DNA from 4 places in the Candidatus Thiodiazotropha sp. CDECU1 genome. Region 2 is predicted to be linked to each of the others. Evidence: predicted binding sites of a transcription regulator. Region 2 holds the regulator's gene; each other region holds the start of a gene.
What was found. Region 2 encodes FliA, which starts transcription of late flagellar genes. Its sites were predicted from a motif close to GCTAAAGTTNNNNNNNNNNCNGCCGATA; they were not measured.
Positions count from the first base shown of each region.

Region 1: R2K28_RS06555 (MotY family protein) is a predicted target of FliA. The motif match lies at 2,727-2,754, and genes of this name have one in related genera.
Region 3: R2K28_RS06135 (putative motility protein) is a predicted target of FliA. The motif match lies at 2,667-2,694, and genes of this name have one in related genera.
Region 4: R2K28_RS17415 (methyl-accepting chemotaxis protein) is a predicted target of FliA. The motif match lies at 2,311-2,338, and genes of this name have one in related genera.

Region 1 is NZ_OY734020.1:1,445,842-1,450,813, reverse strand. Features, by position in the region: gene R2K28_RS06565 (alpha/beta fold hydrolase) at 1-288, opposite strand, end outside; gene R2K28_RS06560 (lysophospholipid acyltransferase family protein) at 306-1,679, opposite strand; gene R2K28_RS06555 (MotY family protein) at 1,777-2,688, opposite strand; gene R2K28_RS06550 (hemerythrin domain-containing protein) at 2,910-3,467, opposite strand; gene R2K28_RS06545 (potassium channel family protein) at 3,464-4,972, opposite strand, start outside.
Region 2 is NZ_OY734020.1:2,725,285-2,730,256, forward strand. Features, by position in the region: gene R2K28_RS12415 (chemotaxis protein CheA) at 1-905, opposite strand, end outside; gene R2K28_RS12420 (protein phosphatase CheZ) at 977-1,711, opposite strand; gene cheY (chemotaxis response regulator CheY) at 1,737-2,108, opposite strand; gene R2K28_RS12430 (RNA polymerase sigma factor FliA) at 2,176-2,922, opposite strand; gene R2K28_RS12435 (MinD/ParA family ATP-binding protein) at 2,925-3,806, opposite strand; gene flhF (flagellar biosynthesis protein FlhF) at 3,793-4,972, opposite strand, start outside.
Region 3 is NZ_OY734020.1:1,332,544-1,337,515, forward strand. Features, by position in the region: gene R2K28_RS06125 (sensor domain-containing diguanylate cyclase) at 8-1,996, opposite strand; gene R2K28_RS06130 (hypothetical protein) at 2,129-2,299, shown strand; gene R2K28_RS06135 (putative motility protein) at 2,427-2,630, opposite strand; gene R2K28_RS06140 (AI-2E family transporter) at 2,758-3,873, opposite strand; gene R2K28_RS06145 (DUF6356 family protein) at 4,002-4,253, opposite strand; gene R2K28_RS06150 (tautomerase family protein) at 4,343-4,558, opposite strand; gene R2K28_RS06155 (winged helix-turn-helix transcriptional regulator) at 4,735-4,972, shown strand, end outside.
Region 4 is NZ_OY734020.1:3,812,411-3,817,382, reverse strand. Features, by position in the region: gene R2K28_RS17425 (HesB/IscA family protein) at 289-615, shown strand; gene R2K28_RS17420 (SufE family protein) at 644-1,096, shown strand; gene R2K28_RS17415 (methyl-accepting chemotaxis protein) at 1,124-2,251, opposite strand; gene R2K28_RS17410 (SIMPL domain-containing protein) at 2,446-3,159, opposite strand; gene R2K28_RS17405 (PAS domain-containing protein) at 3,382-3,903, shown strand; partial or broken gene R2K28_RS17400 (methyl-accepting chemotaxis protein) at 3,878-4,972, shown strand, end outside.

The sequences.
Region 1 (4,972 bases), 1.3 Mb from region 2:
CCCCAGGGAGTGGGTGACAAAATGGATGCTCTCCGCCTGTTTGCTGCGACAGTAGTCCAGGCCTGCCTCGATGGCGGGAGCGGATAGCTCCTCCACACTTTGGCTCAGACCGGGATAGCTCTTATTCCACACATGATAATGCTGCTTCGCCAATGACACTTCGATCGCACCCATGGAAAAGGCGGAGCGCCCCATGCCATGCAACAGAATCACGCAGTCCGATTGTGCCGCCAGGGACAGGGTCGGCAGAAGCATGGCGTACAGAATCATATGGATCGCAAATTTCATGGCATACAAACCGGGCTTTAGTGATGGGAGAGACGATTGGCGATGCGAACCATGCGCGCCAACTCCTGTTCCAGCTCCTGACGCTTCTGTCGCAAATAGGTCTTGAGGTCCCGTCGACGCAGAAACAGCAGGAACACCCGGGCATTCTCGCGGATTCGCCGCAACTCACCACGCACCATGAGGGCGACCACACTGCTAGCTATGAGAGTGAGAATATACAGAGTCATCCACATCAAACCGAAATAGTGATAAACCAGATAGCTCTGCAACAACCAGAAGATGCTGAAAAAGAGCAGCCCCAAGACCATGTTGGCAGTGTCTGACTGATTCGTCCCCTTGGCAAAATTGCCTGCCAGCCGTTTAGTCAATTGATAGGGAAGATAGCTGTTGATCACACCCCACATAACCACGGGAAAGACCACCAGGGTCATCCAGATCGCACGCAGAATATAGAGCACGATCAGGGTTGGTTTGTACTCGATATTGAGCTGGTAATCCTTCACCCCGCAGTAACGGCAGATCTTCTCAAACTGCTTCAATTGGATCATCAATGCCCGCACCCGATCGGGTTCGTACTCTCTCAACAGGCGTTGCGCATCTATCAGGCGTTGCTGGGCGCGCAGGCGTTGTTGCAGGTTGCGCTGCCGATACTTGCCGTGACGAAAGGCGAAAAATCGCTCCAGCCTGGTAATCAGGTTGACCTCCTCCCAACTCTCGGCATTCAGTGTCAAGGCTTCCAGTCCTTTACGAATCCGTTCGGTCAATTCGATTACACGTTGTTCATCCGCCTCCTCTCCAGAGTGGGCGAACTCAATCGGTTTGCCGAACTGCACCAACACTGAACTGCGGAACTGGCCCTTCTCGGGAAAGGTCAGTCCCACCGGGATAAGCGCCGGCTGCCTGCCAGTCACCCTGGTCGTCTCCAGGGCCAGACGTGCGGCGCCGGTCTTCAATGTCATCAGGCGAGGCACGTCATGACTCTGACCCTCGGGGAATATAATCAGGGTCTCTCCTTCAGCGAGCAGTTCATAACAGCGTGAAAAAGTATCTTTGTTGTTGCTGACATCAGCCCCCGGATCACCGCGCCGGTAGATTGGGACCGCACCGATCAAACCCAGGATAGGCTTGAGCACGGGATTATCGAACAGGCCGCTACGCGCCAGCGGCCGAATCGCCTTTGTGGTGGCCGCCTGAAGTACCACCGCGTCCGCCAGGGCGTTGACATGATTGGCACACAGGATTGTCCCCTGCCCCGCCGGCAGGTTTTCCCTGCCCACAACCTCGAATCGACGATAAAACACCCTGACCACAAGCCGACAGAAGCCCTGCCAGGTTTTTTCAAACCATGTCAATCGGCCTGCATCAGCATCTGATATGGGTTGACTATCCATGATGCTTCAAAGCATACCACGGCATGCTTCCATGAAGCAGAGGGATCAGGGACTATGGCTTAAGGGTATTGCCTGAGATGGATGGCTTTGGATGGATCTATCGCTGTAACTTGATTTCAACCCGTCGGTTGGCCGCCCTGGCGCGCTCAGTGCGTTTTGCTATCTTGGGTCGTGACTCACCGTAGTGCCTTTGGCTCATCATCCCTCCCTTGATCCCCTTGCCGGAGAGATATTTGTAGACACCTGCCGCGCGTCTGGCCGAAAGGCGCTTGTTGTAGCTGGTTGAACCTTGATCGTCCGCGTGCCCCTCGATGGTGATACGCTTGATCTTCTCATCGGCCACAACATAGGCGGCCAACTGGGCAAGCTGCTGCTCTTCTTTGCTATCGAGGGAGTCCACATCCAGGGCGAAATGAACCGTCGAGTGCTGCAAACCGGCAAATCCCCCACTCGCCGGCAGTTGACGTAGACAGCGCTTGAATTCCCGATAGGGTTTTTGAAAATTCACCGGTGACAACTGCACCCTGACCTGTCTGCGATTGTCATCCCAATCGGCAAATGAAAAGCTGCCAATCTGCCCCTTGGTCAAGGAGGTCAGCAGCCACCCGGCCTGCTTCCGCTTTAACGCCATGGGGCGCATCCCGGTTTGTATCAGTATGCTCTGCTGCATGGTATCCGGCGGGGTATGTTCCCAAGCAGGGGAGAGCTCTCTTACAAACCCCGCCACAGACTCTGGCACGGGCTGGAAGCTATCGATGAAAAAATGCAGATTCTCACCCGCGATGCGCCTGAATCGGGCCTCACCGAACTGGGGTATCTCATGTTTCAGTTCACAGCTGTAACCCGATCCGGAAAACACCCAAACAGACTCATGGATGCCCGCCATGTAGAGCTGGTCCTCCAGTGCAGCGCCGTTGAGACTGGCAGGTATGAGCATCGCCACTACCAGCAGGCGCTTTATGAGCGTAGTGAACAGGGAGATGTTTTGCCGGCAATCCGAAAGCATCATAACCATATCGACTTAATAACCAACGACTCTGGAGAGCTTATCGGCCAGTCGATATCTATCCTTAACCTGGCGCTCACCTGATTGCTTAAATTGGTTGTGGAAGAACCGATTCAGCCATGACTGGTGGGGCTGGACCCCACCCTTCAGACCCGTTGTTATGGACAAGAACTATGTAAATTCTGTATTGAAGAAGGATATTGAAGGTAGTTCTGAGTCAGATGCTATTCGTTTTCGTGCGCCTTCAGATAGTCGATAAGACTGCGAAAGCGATTGAAGTCCTGGCGGTGAAACAGGGGATCCTCTCCATGGGAAATCTCCTGCTCCAGTTTCTGCCAATCCTTGTCGTTGAGCACTTTTTCCAGCAGAGGAAAGACCTCATGCTCCTCCAGGTCGATATGTTGACGCTGCAAGGCGACAAACTCCCTGCCCCGTGTCTCTACCTCCTCTCTCAGCAGCACCTCACCCTGCATGGCCCCCTCCAGGGTCTTTCTGTAGTTGCGCGCCAATCCAATCAGCTCCACATGCTCCTTGCATATCCGTTCGTAGAGCGCCTTGTGCTGTTGCATCGATTTCTTGCGAAATGCAACCTTATTGATCTGATCTTCGGTGGGATGGTGCGATTGTTCGGCATAGTGCTCGACGTAGTCCAGCATTTCGATCTTGAGATCGAAGTTTGCTTCATGACCGGCATTCAGGGCATCCAATTCGCTACTCATCAGATCGAGCAGGCGAGCCAGATTGATATGGTCTTTATGGAGTTTTTCCAGTAGCGGTCTCATAGTACCTCTCTTTTTCTCAAGCGCCGCCAGACCCAACCCTCCGGTCTGGCCTCCCCGGTTAAAATATAGTTCAGGGCGTTTTCATTTTGCAGGGTCCAGTCCATACGGTTTTTGGCATAAACAGATCCGCAAAAGAGTAAATGGTCATCCTTTTGCACCTTGAGGTCCATTTCAGGTAGCAATAAGTAGTCATTATGGCGATAGAGCATCAGGGGAATACAGGACAGTTGACTGTCTCTATCCCGGGGGTCCGTCATCAGATCCCCCAGGGTCAGATGGTTCCCCCGTTGAACATGGGCACACACCGCATGGGAATCGTACTCCGAAAAAGCCACCTCCCACACCTCCGGTGCGTGGTGGGTCACCAGGGCGGATATCCTGCTGATCAGCTGACAGGCCCACTCATCATCCTGGTGTAACACAAGCTTCACGAACTGATGCTGCATCGGAGCACCCAACAATACCCGAATGCGGTTGGCAATGATATCGCTGGGAAGCATCACCATGTCCGCCCCGACGGCTGCTATTACCGCATCGTTGTGTTTGAGATTCTGGCGTAGAATCACGAACAGATCACTATTCATGGCCCGTGCAGTCATGATGATGGAGAGATTGTTGGCATCGTTATCGGTGCCCGCCACCAGACCGACCGCCCGCTCTATCTCCGCTTGCTGCAGGGTATCCGCCTCGGTGCCGCGACCCTCTATATAAGGTGATGACGGGGTGCCTGTGGTGTCGGGTTCCGCTTCCACCACGATTACCTCCAATCCCTCGCGCACAAGCTTTTCATAAACGGCCTTGCCGAAACGGCCATAGCCACAAATCACCCAGAGCCCTTTCGCGGGAGGATAGACGGGATCGTTGAGCATATCCCGTCGCCCCAGGGAGAGCCAATCCTGCAACAGACTGAGGCAGGGCGCCTGGATAGCGGTCGCCAGATGCAAGGCGAAGGCATCAAACGGATCGATAATGAAATCGGTGCCGAAGGAGGCCATATTTTTTTCCACGTCATGGGAGTCGGCACGACAGATTACCCCGATCTCGGGATGCAACAATTTTGCGGTTATGGCGATCTTTAGATTGACCTCGTTGGCGTTGGTCAGGGCCACCACCCCCTCGCACAGTGGATGGTTCAGGCCGGCTTCCAGGAGATGGGCTGGCAGACTGGCATCACCGCAGAGACCGGGGACATATTCACGCAGATTTTCCAGCTTGAGCATATTCACGCGATCTTCGAGAATATCGATCACCACCGCATGCTGATTTCTATCGGTCAATGCCTTGACCAGTGCCTCACCGGTCTGGCCATACCCGCAAACAAGATAAAATTCCTCACGCATTCTATTGATTTGTTTAGTAAATCTTCTCTCAGTTAAAGCATTTTGAAAGGTTTCATCCTTGAGCAATGCCAACACCGTACCTATGGAATAGAGCCATACCACAACGGTAAAGAAGATAGAAAAACTGACCCACAATCGCTGCCCTGCCGTGAAGGCGTAGGGTAT
Region 2 (4,972 bases):
TGATCCAGTAGATCTTCAAATTCATCTTCACTGATATCGTCATCACCTGCAGGGGGCTTTGCCGCTTTTTTCGGCTTGGCCTTTTTCTTGGCGGGTGCTTGCTCATTGCTCAGCTTATCGGGATTGAATTTGCCTTCGCCATGGATCTCGTCAAGTAAGGCCTCGAACTCATCCTCGGAAATATCATCAGAGGCTGCAGGTTTCTTAGCCTTATCTTCTGCCTTGGGTTTACCCGTGAATTTACCCTTGCCGTGCAGTTCATCCAGCAGGTTTTCAAATTCATCCTCGGATATATTGTCATCCTTGCCGGCTTGGGCAGGTTCTTGAATCGCATCCAGCAAGGACTCGAATTCGTTATCGCTTATATCATCCGATGAAGACGGCACACTCTCCGCTGATGTCTCTGCCTCCGCCTCTGCCTCAACCGCCACCGCTGTATCTGTTTCCTCCACTGCTTCATCATCAGCCGACTCCTCTGCAGCGGCCTCTTCTTCCTCTTCCTCTTCCTCTTCTCCTTCCGGCACGGCAAATTTATTCAGTCGCTCGATCAGTTCCGGATCCGCATGTTCCGGCATAATACCTTCGCGTACCTGCTCGAACATGGCATTCACAATATCCAGCACCTCAAGTACAGAATCCATGAGATCCGGACCCACACTACGCTGTCCCTGGCGCAGTATATTGAAGACATCCTCGGCCCGATGGCAGACTTCCACCAAGGGATCTATGGATAGGAATCCCGCACCGCCCTTAATCGTGTGAAAACCGCGAAATACGGCATTTAGCAGATCGAAATCATCAGGTTGCTGCTCCAGGTCCACAAGCTGTTCACTCAACAGCTCTAGTATCTCTCCAGCCTCGACCAAAAAATCCTGAAGGATTTCGTCGTTGACATCGATGCTCATCTAATGCTCCCGGTGGATCACCGAACTTTACCGAATGTTGTTGAAATCTATATCGGTCCTAACCTGAATAACTAAAACCCCAGGCTGGAGAGCAGATCGTCCACATCGTCCTGGTTTGTCACTTGTTCGCCCTGATCCAGACCTGGAATAGCCGGTCCCGCAAGCACTTCAGCTTGGTCTTTATTCTGTTCGGGATCTTCCAGCTTGCTACCGGTGATACGCACCAGCATGACCAGTTTCTCCTCCACATCATGAACAAGGGTGATGACCTTGCGAATAATTTGGCCGGTAAGATCCTGAAAATCCTGAGCCATTAGCACTTCAGACAGGTTTTTGTGCAATTCACCGGCATCACTCTGCGTACTCTTTAGGAAACTTGAAAGTGAACTGCTCAGCTCCTTGAAATCCTCTTTGTTGAGTAATTGGGAACGTAGGTTCTCCCACTGCTCAGCAAGTTCAGCAGATCCCTGTTCAATCTTCTCGATCAGAGGAATACTATGCTCGACAGCAGTGAGCGTCCGATTCGCGGATTGCTCGGTCATGGTAATGACATAGGTGAGCCGCTCCTTGGCATCCGGAATCTCCACATTGGTCATATCGGAGATTCGGGCATCAAGGAGAAAACCGTTGATGGCTTCATGCAGTTCACGGGTCAGGCGACCCACCTCTTGGAACAGGTCGTCGTTTTTCTTTGCTTGTGTCAGATTACCTATCAATCGCTCGGATTCCGCATCATCACCGGCTTCCAAGCTGATAACGAGGGACTTTGCAATCTCTAATCGTTGTTGGTTGTCTTGTTGTCCCATTTTTTACTCCAGACACAGCCTCAATTTAACCCACGCGTTCGAAGATCTTGTTGATCTTTTCTTCCAAGGTCGTGGCAGTGAAAGGTTTAACGACATAGCCGTTTACACCTGCTTGTGCCGCCTCGATGATCTGTTCGCGTTTAGATTCCGCTGTTACCATCAATACCGGCAATGCGGCCAACTTATCATCCGCCCTGACCGCTTTCAGCAGATCGATACCTGTCATTCCCGGCATGTTCCAGTCTGAGACAAGAAAATCGAAATTCCCACTCTGTAGCATGGGTAGTGCCGTGAGACCATCATCCGCCTCCTGGGTGTTGTTAAACCCAAGATCACGCAATAGATTCTTGATAATACGCCGCATGGTGGAAAAGTCGTCCACAATGAGGATCTTCATATTCTTGTCCAATGCTACCTCCATCCTGTTAGTGCTGACGTCCCGTCAACGAATCACAGGCCAACCATTACTCTTCGTCGTGTACCAATGAAAGCCAATCTGTCAGTCGTGACCGCAAACGCAGTGTCGCCTGACTGTGTATTTGACAAACCCTAGACTCACTCACACCCAGTACATGCCCGATTTCACGAAGATTCATCTCATCATCGTAATACATGGCAATAACCAGCCGCTCACGATCGGGCAAGCCAGCAATCGCATCCGCCAATGCCTTCTTGAAGGCGTCTTTCTGCAATCCATCGAATGGTGTATCTGCAGATCCTTCCCTGGCAACCGGGAAGCCATCACTCACTGCGGTCAACTCATCCAGACTGAAAATTCGACAACCCGTTGAATCCCTGAGGATTTGATGGTACTCCTCAAGGCTCATATCCAAGGCATCGGCCACCTCTACATCACGCGCATCTCTGCCCTCGTGGTTCTCGATTTCCCGCATCGCTTCAGCAACCATGCGCGCCTTGCGATGAACAGAGCGCGGTGTCCAGTCACTGCGTCGAATTTCATCCAGCATTGCACCGCGTATGCGGATACCCGCATAGGTCTCAAAACTGGCACCCTGTGTGGGGTCGTAGTTTCTGCTCGCCTCGAGCAGGCCCAACATCCCCGCTTGAATCAGATCATCCGCCTGAACATTCGGTGGCAACCGGTTCATCAGGTGATAAGCGATCCTTTTCACCAGTCCGGCATGTTGATCCACCAGATCATCATAGTTCTGTTGTTGCTGCATGGCGGTGTATGTCGCTAAGCCGCTCACCGTCATACCTCCCCGTATTGGCTAGAAAATTGGATCAATCGTTCGACGAAAAACTGTAAATCGCCACTGACACCCGAGGGTACAGGCCAGTTATCGGCCTTTTTGGCCAAATTCTTGAATGCCTGTGCTACTCGTGAACGTGGATAGGCCTCTACAACCGGTTTTTGGCTTCGCACCGCTTTGCGGAGTTGTTCGTCATAAGGAATGCTGCCCATGTAGTTCAGCATAACGTCCAGGTATTGATCGGTTACCCGGCACATTTTATTGTAAAGATCACGCCCCTCTTGCACACTCTTTACCATATTAGCCAAGATTCGGAAACGACTAATTCCGTGCTCACGGTTGAGCAGCTTGATAATGGCATAAGCGTCCGTGATGGAGGCGGGTTCATCACATACCACAACAATCTGTTCCTGCGCTGCACGACTGAAACTGATCACCAGATCGGAAATGCCGGCAGCCGTGTCGATCAGCAAAACGTCCACATCGTTGGCAACTTCGCTGAAGGCTTGGATTAAACCGGCATTTTCGGCAGGGGTCATCTCAGCCATGTGCTGGATTCCGGAAGCACCAGGGACAACCCTCATTCCCTTGGGCCCGGTGACCAAAACATCCTCCAGTGAGCATTCACCCTGCATCACATGGGACAGATTACGCTCTGCGTGCAAACCGAGGAGTACGTCCAGATTTGCCAATCCCAAATCGGCGTCGAGCAGCATTACCCGGCGACCGAGTTCGGCGAAGGCGACCCCCAGATTGGCAGAAATACTGGTCTTGCCCACACCACCCTTACCACCGGTGACAGCAATCACCCTCACCGGTTCCGGGTTAATCATCCTGCGCAACCCTGTTGCCTGATCTTCGATCTGTTCAGACATGTGCATGTTCATTCATTCCCCCGAAAGCCATCGCCAGATACTCCTCATCTGGACTGCCACCCATAAGTTCGGATAGCTCCACTGCATGCTTCATCAACCTATCCGCATAGGCGTTGTGTATATCCTCCGGTACCCGCTGACCATCGGTAACGAAGGCCAACGGCAGTTTTGCTTCGAGAACAGCTGAAAGCACGCCCCCGAGGGAAGCTGCCTCGTCCATCTTGGTCAAGACAACACCAATCGGACTGACGATATCAAATGCTCGAATGGCATGACTCAAGGCTGACCGCTGGGTGGTTGCAGAGAGCGTAAGCAGTGATTTCACGGGGTGGTTTCCTTTGCTCAATAGTGCCAGGCGTTCCGTCAGCTGGAGATCTCTCTGCCCCATACCGGCGGTATCGATCAAGACCAAACGCTTATCCGCAAAGGCGTGCAGGGCGTTGTTCAGCTCTTCCGGAGTGGTGACGCTGCGAACCGGCACATCCAGGATGCGGCCATAGTTTTGTAACTGCTCCTGGGCACCAATCCGGTAACTGTCGGCCGATATCAATGCGAGATGGCGGTTACCGTGACGCAGGCAGAATCGGGCGGCCAACTTGGCAATGGTGGTGGTTTTGCCGACACCGGTCGGCCCCACCAGGGCAAGGATGCCGCCCTCATCAAGGAGATCCTGCTTTACGGCTGGTATTTCAGCACCGAGCTGGGTCAGGGCCTGGCGCCATGCCTGTTCGGGTGTCTCGGCGTCCTCGACACGATAGGCCAACTCCTTACAGTGACCCGCATCCAGACCCAATGCCATCAGGCGGCGGATTAAATCCTGTGTCTGGGGGCGACGATGTCCAAGATCACGCCATGTCAGCTCAGAGAGTTCGTTCTCCATCATACGACGCAGTGCCTGCATCTCACGCCGCATCTCCTTCAATACCGGATCCTGACTCCATTCGACTCGAGGCTGTTCCTGCCTCTGAGCCGGCTTGGAATCACGGTAGTCTTGCTTGGGCTTTTCAGACTGATCTGAAACGGTGTTGTTCAGGTAAGCTGATCTGGCTGCGCTTGAGAGGCTGGCACTGTCATCGGTCAATGTTCGAGGATCAGATTCGATGCTTGTTGGCTGAGTTGTGTCGAATGCGGATTCGTCGTAGTCCACGGCGGCCACCAACTCAATCCCGCCC
Region 3 (4,972 bases), 1.4 Mb from region 2:
TAGGAATCTATTCGCCAACTTCGCTGACTTTGTTTCTTCCGGACCCCTTGGCAAGGTAGAGTGCGCTATCTGCCCTGTCCATCAACTGATCAGAATTCTCAATTGCATTAGAGATAGATGCAACACCAATACTCACAGTCAAATTCGTTGGCCCACTGGATTCATTTAGGGTGATAGGCGTGGATTCAATCGTTGCGCGTAACTGCTCTGCCCAGCGCATGGCACCCGACAGTGGCGTCTCGGTCAACACGACTACAAACTCTTCTCCGCCATAACGCCCAGCCAGGTCGGCGCTGCGTGTTTTCTGATCAAGTACCTGACCAAAGCTCTTTAGTGCCTCATCACCGGCTCTATGACCAAAGGTGTCATTGATCTGTTTAAAGTGGTCAATGTCTATCATGCACACAGAAAGATCACGGCCATATCGCATGGCTTGACTGAATGCGTGATCCAGCAGATTCTCTATTTCTCTTCTGTTGAGCAATCCGGTCAATGCATCATGAGTGGCCTGGTGCACTAACTCTTCCTTGAGTTTTTTGCGTTCAGAGATATCTTCGAACGCAACGATAACACCGCTGGCTTCATCTTCCACGATATAGGGACTGGCTGTGTAGGCTACTGGCAGATCCGTTCCATCTGAGCGACGAAAGACGTCTTCTTCAACATGATAGATTCTTTCTTCCTTTATTACATTTAGAATCGGGCATTCATGTTCGCTTTTACCGCTTGCATTCTTGTGTATCCAGTCATGAATTCTTTGTCCGGAGAGCATGGCGTATGACCAGCCAAGCAGGCGCTCTGCCTCAGGATTCATATTGATTAACTTGCCCTCTTTGTCCAACACCATGAGGCCTTCTGCAAGCTTTGAGGTAATCGCCCTTTGCCGGTGCTCGCTTACTTTTAACGCGCTTATGGAGAGTAGCTCTTTTTCTCTGGAGCGGCCAATTAAATATGCGGCGATAAAAGCCAGCAGTATCAGTAGTGACAGCAGTACCAATGCCATTTTTATACGTCTGTTTTGTAGTCCTTCAATTGTCTCCTGTGGAATATGTGTAACCACCTTCCAGAAGTAATCATCTCGGTCGATGTATGTTGCGCTCGCTCCTGATGCATCAGTTGATCCCGTGCTTGAGACTGAATTGACCGCTAGTGGATAGACCGTTCTCCAGGTAAACAATCCAGATGCCGTCATGATCTGGCCCGCTTCAGATGTGGACATCTCACGCCAAGATTCCGGGTGTTTGTTTTCAATCCTCTTCTCGTTTTTGAACATGAAACCCCATTCATCCCTACTATCCGCCCCTAGCAACCAGTAACCATTGCGATTCAGCAGCATGGGGATTCCATCTGATCCTGACATTTCTGTTGTTAGATCAGAAATCAACTCCTTGCCGAAATAATTGACCAAAATGATGCCGAATTTCTGACCTTTTTCATTGAATACCGGTGTTCCTATACGAATCATCGGTTTCAAAGGACGTTCGATCACGCCATGCTCGATATTGAGATCAAGGGGAGAGATAAAGATCTGTTGCCGGCCAAGTTTGAAGGTATCGTTGAAGTAGTAACGTGTTTTTTTGTTCTGTAAATCCTTTTCTGCCACCAGCTGACAATCCCCCTCACGGTAATTGACACGAACCCGCTCTCTCCCTGACTCATCGAGAAAACGCACTTGATCGTAGCTTCCCTTCAGGCAGGATGTGTTACGGAATTCCCGACCAAGATCGTGTATGGCTTCCTGTACCCCATAGTCACCATACCGGCTGAGGCTGACTGACTTCGCCAATAGCAGCACATCTCTCGCCACACTGTCGAGTCTTCGCTCGATCAGTTTGGCGCCAAGCATTGTCTGGCTGCGTTCACGCTCGGTGATGATCTGCAGTTCGGATTGAAAATCGGTGTAGAAGAAGCCGCCTACTATCAATAACAGCAGCATGGACATAGAGAGTGAAGCAATCACAAATGGCTTCACGAAAACTGATTTTAAACCAACCATAATGGTCAGGAAAATGGCGATATTGCTTAAAGTCCTTCTATCATTCTAGACATTCCACTTGGATATCCATTGATAATGATCAATGAACCGCTTGCTTTCTGATATCCCGGCGATGTAAAACGTGGATTATCAATGCAGGCGTTGCAGCAGCTGGTCAAAGCTGATCGCTACGATGAGCAAGAGCCCCGCCGCCTGGCGGATGACTACGGCCATGCACTGGCTGACCTGACCTTGCTGGGGGTTGAGCTGATGTCACAATTTCGCGAGACTTTGACAGAGAGCCAACGCAAGCTTATCGAATAAGCTATGGATAGACGGAAATCCCATCCGGATGCTGGTAGCAATGGTACGAGTACTGGGATCAGAATAAATTTCTCTGATCCCGCCGAACAAGGAATTGTTAAATAAAAGGGTACTAGTCTGATACCGATCAAACCATAATGTCGATATTGCTGCCCACGGCACCGGTGCTGGTCGGTTTCGGTGCGCTCTGCTCTATGGAAGCGATCAGCTTCTCTGCAGTCTGTTTTTCCATCTCCATCGCTTTTTTGTGTACAGCGACGCTGGTTTCGGTCTTGGTCGCTACAGTTGCGATCATGCTGGCAGATGGTGAGCTGGCTCCAGAAACGTCCATAGGGTGACTCCTGGTCAAAGTGTGTTCTCTTACCTTTAGCGGCTGGTCAGGCGGAAACTGCATCGTTGTTTGGGAAGGGGCTTCTCGAGTCCTCCCCATTTTGATGGCCAATCTGGATGTTGGCGCCTCAACAATTGTCCCTGTCGAGGCGGTCGCCGTGCATCTGCTCATACACATCGAAGATTGCAATCGCCATGGCTGCAATGACCGGGCCGAACAGCATTCCTATGATGCCGAACTGGATCAAACCCGCCAGGGTGGAGAGCACGGTCAGCAGGGTATGATCCAGGGCACCAAGGTTGCCGCCGTCAGGCAAGCCCTTGGAGATCTTCTGAATCATCACCGGTCGCAGAATATTGTCGATCACAAATCCCATCACCACCGCTCCCCATACCGCTACCAGGACGGCCTGCCATGCCTCGCCTTGAATGTAGAGGTAGGCAGCTACCGGTATCCAGATAAGGGCGGAGCCCACAACCGGGATAAATGAGGTAACGGCAATACCAATGCCAAGAAACAACGCCGGCAGTCCCATGAAGCTCATCAGAATACCGAAACTCAATCCCTGCAACACCGCCACGATCACCACGCTGATGGTCAACACCGTCGCCAGGCTGCTGAAACGTACCATCAACATTTCGTCGTAGCGATTCGGTAACGGCGAGAGCACCTTGATTTGCCGCGCCACATCATCGCCGTCGCGGTAGAAGAAGAACAGGGCGAAAACCGAAAGAAACACGAAGGTAAGAAAACCCGCTGTGTTGCCTAGGACGCTGCGCAACAGAAAAATAACTGTATTCTTCCCAACGGAAATCAGCTTATTGAGGTTTTCACCGATCTGAGCAATGAGGGCCGTCTGATCGCCCAGATTAAAGGGGAGCTTCTTGGCTGTATCGGTATAGATCTTTTTCAAACTCTCCGTGTCCTGCGCATCCACCCAGCCTTGCACTGATCCGTAGAGCTCGCCGGCGCGCAATGAAATCTCCACCAGCAGATAGGTGATGGGGGCAATGACAGTGAAGAAAATCAAAATACTCATCAGGGTGGCGGCATGGGTATCCGTGAGCTTCCAACGATCTTGAAGCTTCAGAAACAGTTGATAGGTGGCGGTGGCGACGATGAGGGAAAAGAAGAGTGCCGGCAGAAAGGGTAGAAACAGCCAAATCAGCCCGGCGGTGGCCAGAACTATCAGGGCGACCAGGAAACCTTCCTGGTAGGGTGGCGTATTTGATTTATCGTTCACTATATTTCTACATCTGCTATTGCCTGAAATTCTCGTGCTTCAGGAAATGGATGATCTGCTGGGCAACACTTGCTTAATAGCGTAGAGCCGAATGATCAGTATCGACCAGGATATAATTGTCCGTCTCTTCAATCAAGGTTGATGGTTTCCAGATCCAGTTCAACGATTGAGGCTGACTCAATCCAGTCATTCTGCTGGAGTAGATATGCAGAAGTTGCTTCCAGATCTAGACGCCTATTGATCCCTATCCAGGGAAACAGGCCATGCAATGCGAAAACCAGCACGCTGGCGCCCAAGCGAAACGCAATACCCAGGGCAAAATCTGCATGCTGGAAATAACTGATGCCTTGATCATGGAGGTGTTGGGTAAAATATTTCATGAATTTCTCCTTATGAATAGAGTAAGGTTATAGCCTTAACTGTGGGCACGTCCCTGTGCTATAAAATCCCGGATTTTACCAACGGGTAATCATGAACTTTGTAGTTCGTGTACCATGGCGGCGGTCATCGCATTACCTCCGATACCCCATTGGCCCTCGGGCACTTCCTCTATTTTTACCCAGGTCACCGAACGCATATTTTCACCTTCAATTTCAACCATGGCATTGGTCAGCTTTTCGATCATTTCAGCCTTTTCTTCTGGTGAAAATACGTTTTCGATCAGGTTTACTGTAATAAGTGGCATAGCTGCTCTCCTGTAAATTGTTAAGGTTTCTGTTGTCTCAGGTGTTACTGTTTCCTGGTGATTACAGGTTAGGCCTGCAGGCTGGATCGCACTACTTGCGTTGTTGTAGTATCCAACTACATTTTGTGTAGTAAGCAGCTACAGATAATGAATAATTGGTTTGCAAGGGAGGTAAGATGGAATACGGTCAGTTCTGCCCGGTTGCCAAAGCGATGGAGATTCTCGGTGAGAAATGGACCGTTCTGATCTTGCGCGAACTACATATGGGTGCCAGCCGTTTCAGTGAGCTGCAGCGAGGTCTGTGCCTGATCTCACCCACCATCCTCACCAAGCGCCTGAATGATCTTGCGGATGCGGAACTGATCCTTCGCAAACGCATACCCGGGCAGAGAGGGTATGAATATTTTCTTACCC
Region 4 (4,972 bases), 1.1 Mb from region 2:
CAGTTCTCGGAAGGTGGTTGTGGATATCATGCAGGCGCTGAAAAGTTTTTAGTTATGAGTTTTTAGTTTTGAGTTATTTGTAGCAAGTCTATCTTTCCTTGGTTGCGATCGACCTGTTATACGCTAGAAAACTGAAATGTGGGAGTTTAAAGGAGACGTGAGCGAAGCGAACACCTTCACTCAAAACTCATAACTCAATATTGTAAGAGCTCAGTTATGTAATGGCTGGTTCATAGTAAGTCCCAAAGCTGTTTGGGATCCAAGGATTAGCTTGTTAGAGAGGTGTGTATGGCAATTCAACTGACAGATAGTGCCGCAGGGCACGTTAAATCGATGTTGTCGCATCGAGATGGGGCAATTGGTTTGCGTCTGGGTACCAGGAAGAGTGGCTGCACCGGTTTTGCTTATGTAGTCGACTATGCGGAACAGGTGGAAGATGCGGATCGATTGTTCGAATCCCAGGGTGTGAAGATAGTTATCGATGTTGAGAGTCTGCCGATGCTCGACGGGATGACAGTGGATTATGTCAAGGCGAATATGCTCAACGAGGGCTTCGAGTTTATCAATCCAAATATAAAGGATCAGTGTGGTTGTGGTGAGTCGTTCAGTGTGTGAACAACTGGCTTAATGTTTGGAGAGCTGGATGATTGATATTGACGAAATTGTGGAGAATTTTGATTTTTTTGACGAATGGGACGCACGTTATCAATATCTCATTGAGTTGGGAGAGTCTCTGTTACCAATGCCGGATGCGTTGAAGGTGGAAGAGAACTGGGTCAAACCCTGCATGAGCACCGTACATGTATCCGCACATCGGGAGAAAGACGATTCCTCGCTGATCTATTTTAAAGGTGATTGCGATACTGCGATCATCAAAGGAGTGCTTGCTCTTTTGATAGACCTGCTTTCACATCGCACCCTGAACGAGATCTGTTCGATGGATGTGGATTCACTATTCAGACGCCTTAAACTCGAGGAGCATCTCAGTCCTAACCGGCATGTGGGTATCTATGCGATCAAGGAGAAAATGATCGAGAGGGCCGAAGCCCTCTCGAAAGTTGAGCCATCAAAACTCGAGTCGAGAGTATTCTCTTAGCGCGTACCTTTGCCTTCGCGGATTGTGCTAAAGATCATCTGAACAAAGAATGCCTGCATCAGACTCTGCGGCATGGGCGAGGTTCTCCAGGTTTGAAATCACCTGCATGCTGGTCTCTTCCATCAGTGCAATATTATTAATACCGGCTTGCATATCTCCTGATTCAAGATCGATCAGAGCCTGTTTGCCATATTTATGAACCTGTAGATGGGGGGCTTCGATATCCTTATAACCAGGAAGATTGGAGAAGCATGAGACTCCTTCACCCTGGTAATACCATTGGCCCAGACGGCAGTTTCTGTGGTCTGAGAGTGAATCCGAAGAAAGCTCTGTAAGACCAAGGAAGGCCTTATAGATACCGAACTTGAAAACCAGGTGGTCGAATTTTGCCAGTTCTACAAAGGAGCGCAGTGAAGTAGAAGAGATGGCGACTTCCATGGATTTCGAAAGGTCAAATTGCTGTTTGATTGTTTCAATCGATTGAGATACTTGATTCTGGAAGTTGCTTGTCACATCCATCACCGAGGCCATGGTGTCCATTGATTGCTTGGTCTCCTGGGTAATGGTGTCGACCAGGGCGGCAATCTCCGTGGTGGCTTCTCGGGTACGCCCTGCCAGACTGCGAACTTCATCCGCAACTACAGCAAATCCCCGTCCCATCTCACCTGCCCGGGCCGCCTCGATTGCCGCATTCAACGCCAGCAGATTGGTCTGCTCCGATATGCCTTGAATGATACTGACGAAATTACTGATATTTCCGGCAATGGTACCGAGTTTGTCGACGCTCTCGGCACTCTGTTGGGAGATTTGGGTTACGTTTTCGATTTCGCTGTTCATTACCTCGACACTGGCTATTGCCTGGGTCGATATCTCAGAACCGCGGATCGCATTGACCTTTTCATCTTTTATATTCGTCGCAGTGTGCAACAATGAGTGTTGAAGCTCATTGAAGGAGTTACTCAGTGTGGAGAAGTTCCCCAGCACCTGTTGCTGCACTTTGAACTCATTCGTCTCCTCTTCAATCCGTTGATGCAATTCCTCATTCTGTTTCTTGAGTGTGGTGATTTGTGCAGCTTGCGATTCGATCTCAGTGGTTTTTTCCGCCAGTTGTTGTTGTAACTGGGATAGTTGTTTCTTACTGGATATACCAAACATCAGGATTCTCGATTGGACAGGATTGATTATCTGGGGTTTTGCTTACTTCAATACTCTATTAGCGACCATTACATTTAAAAATTGAGGACTAAAAAGTCATGGAGTTGTATAAATGTGACAAAAAACAGTGAGATCGAGCCTAGGAGAATCGGTTCTTAGATGATTTCGCTATGCCTTGTATTGAACCTAGGTGGTTACTGCTCTATCTGGAGCTCGATTGTTCCCGTGACTCCGATACGCAGAGTCTGGCTGCCGGCCGCGAGGGTGGGCGCAGTTGAGGTCCCCTCCCTGGCCATCATGCTGGCGCGCATACGAACTGGTTGAATGGGTCTGTCCGAACTCTGAATCGTCATATCCACCAGACGGTACTGACTGCGACCAAACTGCTTTGTCACCAAGTCAGCGCGTCGGCGGAACGCATCGATCGCCTGCAGGGTCAGTGACTCCTCCACTTTTTCCCGCTGTGCCGGTGAGATTGCATAGCTGATGGACTCCAGGGCCAGGGTTGACTGCAGCTTGTTGAGTAAAATGCTCAGTTTATCGCTGTGCATACTCTGCAGGCGGATCGATTGACGTACGCGCCAGCCAGTAAATCTCTGCTGTTGATAGATCGGCGAGGTCTGATAACCCAGGGTCTGTACCTTGATTCCTTCTCTGCCCTTTGCTTCGCTGATGGCCTGGGCGATCAGTTGGTTGACGCTATCTGTCAATACTCCGGGGTCACTTCCCTCCTTCTGCGCATAGAGAACCGCGATCAGGGTGTCGTTCTCCACTTCCGCCGTAGCGCTGCTGTGGAGTTGAATGCGGTCGTAGTGGAGACTTTGCTCCTCTGCGGCCAGGGGGAATGGTGATGCAGCCAGGTTGAGGCAGGCGAGGAGAGAGAAAAACAGGTTTCGTAGGCCCGGCATGGTCTTACAACCTCCAGTGTTTATGCTGAATGCGTCTATTTTAGCCAATCTGCTGGCTGTTCCGCGGCAAAGAGATGTGATGAATTTTACCTCTTTAGGGGGAGAAATACCGCTCACATTTTAGCCCATTCGGGGTTAAAGTTACGCGCTTGCCAGGCGCTATAAAATACTACAGGGCCGATTGGAGTATAGAGGAAAAGTTGATACTCAAAAGGAAGGGAAATGAAAGGAAACATCGTGCCCACAGGCAGGGAAGTATTTTTGAATAACAAAGAATTTATCGTTTCAAAAACCGATATCAATGGGAGGATAATCTATGTTAACCGGGAATTCATGCGCATTAGCGGATTCGTTGAGGCGGACCTGCTAGGCAAGCAGCATAATATCATTCGCCATCCGGATATGCCTCGCGGTATCTTCAAGAAGCTTTGGGATGTCATCGCCAAAGGTGATGAGTGTTTCGCCTATGTGAAAAATATATGTAAAAATGGTGATCACTACTGGGTATTTGCAAATGTAACACCCGATTTAAATAGGCATGATGAAATTGTGGGATATTTCTCCGTGCGTAGAAAACCGAATCAGCAAGCGGTAGATTACTTTGCACAGCTCTACAGACAGCTGCTTCAAGCCGAGCAGCAAGCCGGTACGAGGGGCGCCCTCGATGCATCATCCGCGTTGTTGAATCAAGTAATTGATGAACAAGGATTTGATAGTTATGAATCGTTTATACTTAGCCACTAGGCTGAAGGTCTATGTTGCGGTATTCGTAACCCTAAATCTATTAACCCTGTTTTCGGTCCTACTGTTGGATGGTTATCAACACTGGATCTGGATATTTCCCCTGCTCTCCATCGCTATGGCCCTGGTAATTGGACATCGGATGAAGGCGCCGTTCTATGTCATGCGGGAGATCGACCGGGTGCTCACGGAGATGCTCAGCGGAGAGTTCAGTTCGCGCATAACCAAGGTCCCTTGGATGGGGGAGGCCGGGCACATCGCATGGAACCTGAACGAGTCCCTGGATCAGCTGGAGACATTTTTCAGAGAGGTCAAAACCAGTTTTGAATTGGTCTCTCAAGGTCACTATTACCGCCGCACCTTGCCGGTGGGCCTGCATGGCGAATTGGAGAAGACATTGGCACGGATCAATGAGTCTCTGGATGCAATGTCGAGCAACGCGGCCTATATCAAGCAGAATGAGATGGCTGCGGAGTTACAGCAACTGAATACTGGCCAGACTATGAGCAACCTGTTGCTGAGCCAGAATGACCTGACTAGCATCACCGACGAGATGCAGAAGGTTTCAGGCATCGCTACAGACAATATGCAGAAGGCCCAGGAGAATCAAGGGGCGGTATCCCAGGTTGTCGAATCCCAGACCAGAACCTTGGGGCTGATAGAGCAGAGCCATGAGACCATGGCAAAACTCAATAGCATGAGTGATGAGATTACCGGCATCCTGCGTATGATCGGCGAGATCGCCGACAAGACAAATCTGCTTGCGCTGAATGCCTCTATCGAGGCGGCGCGTGCCGGCGAACATGGCCGGGGTTTCGCGGTGGTCGCAGACGAGGTGAAAAAGCTGGCGGAGAGCACCAAGAAGGCGACAGATGAAATTAGCGAGGTGGTAACTACCTTTCAGAGTGAAACCACAGTGATGCAGGCCAACTCCGAGGAAATGCTGGATATGGCAAATCATGTGCAACAGGCTGTGGAGGAGATGAATACCAGTTTCAATCTCTTCGCGGATCGGGCACGCAAGACCTATACCTCGGTCAACTACGCCCATGACATCTGCTATGCATCCCTG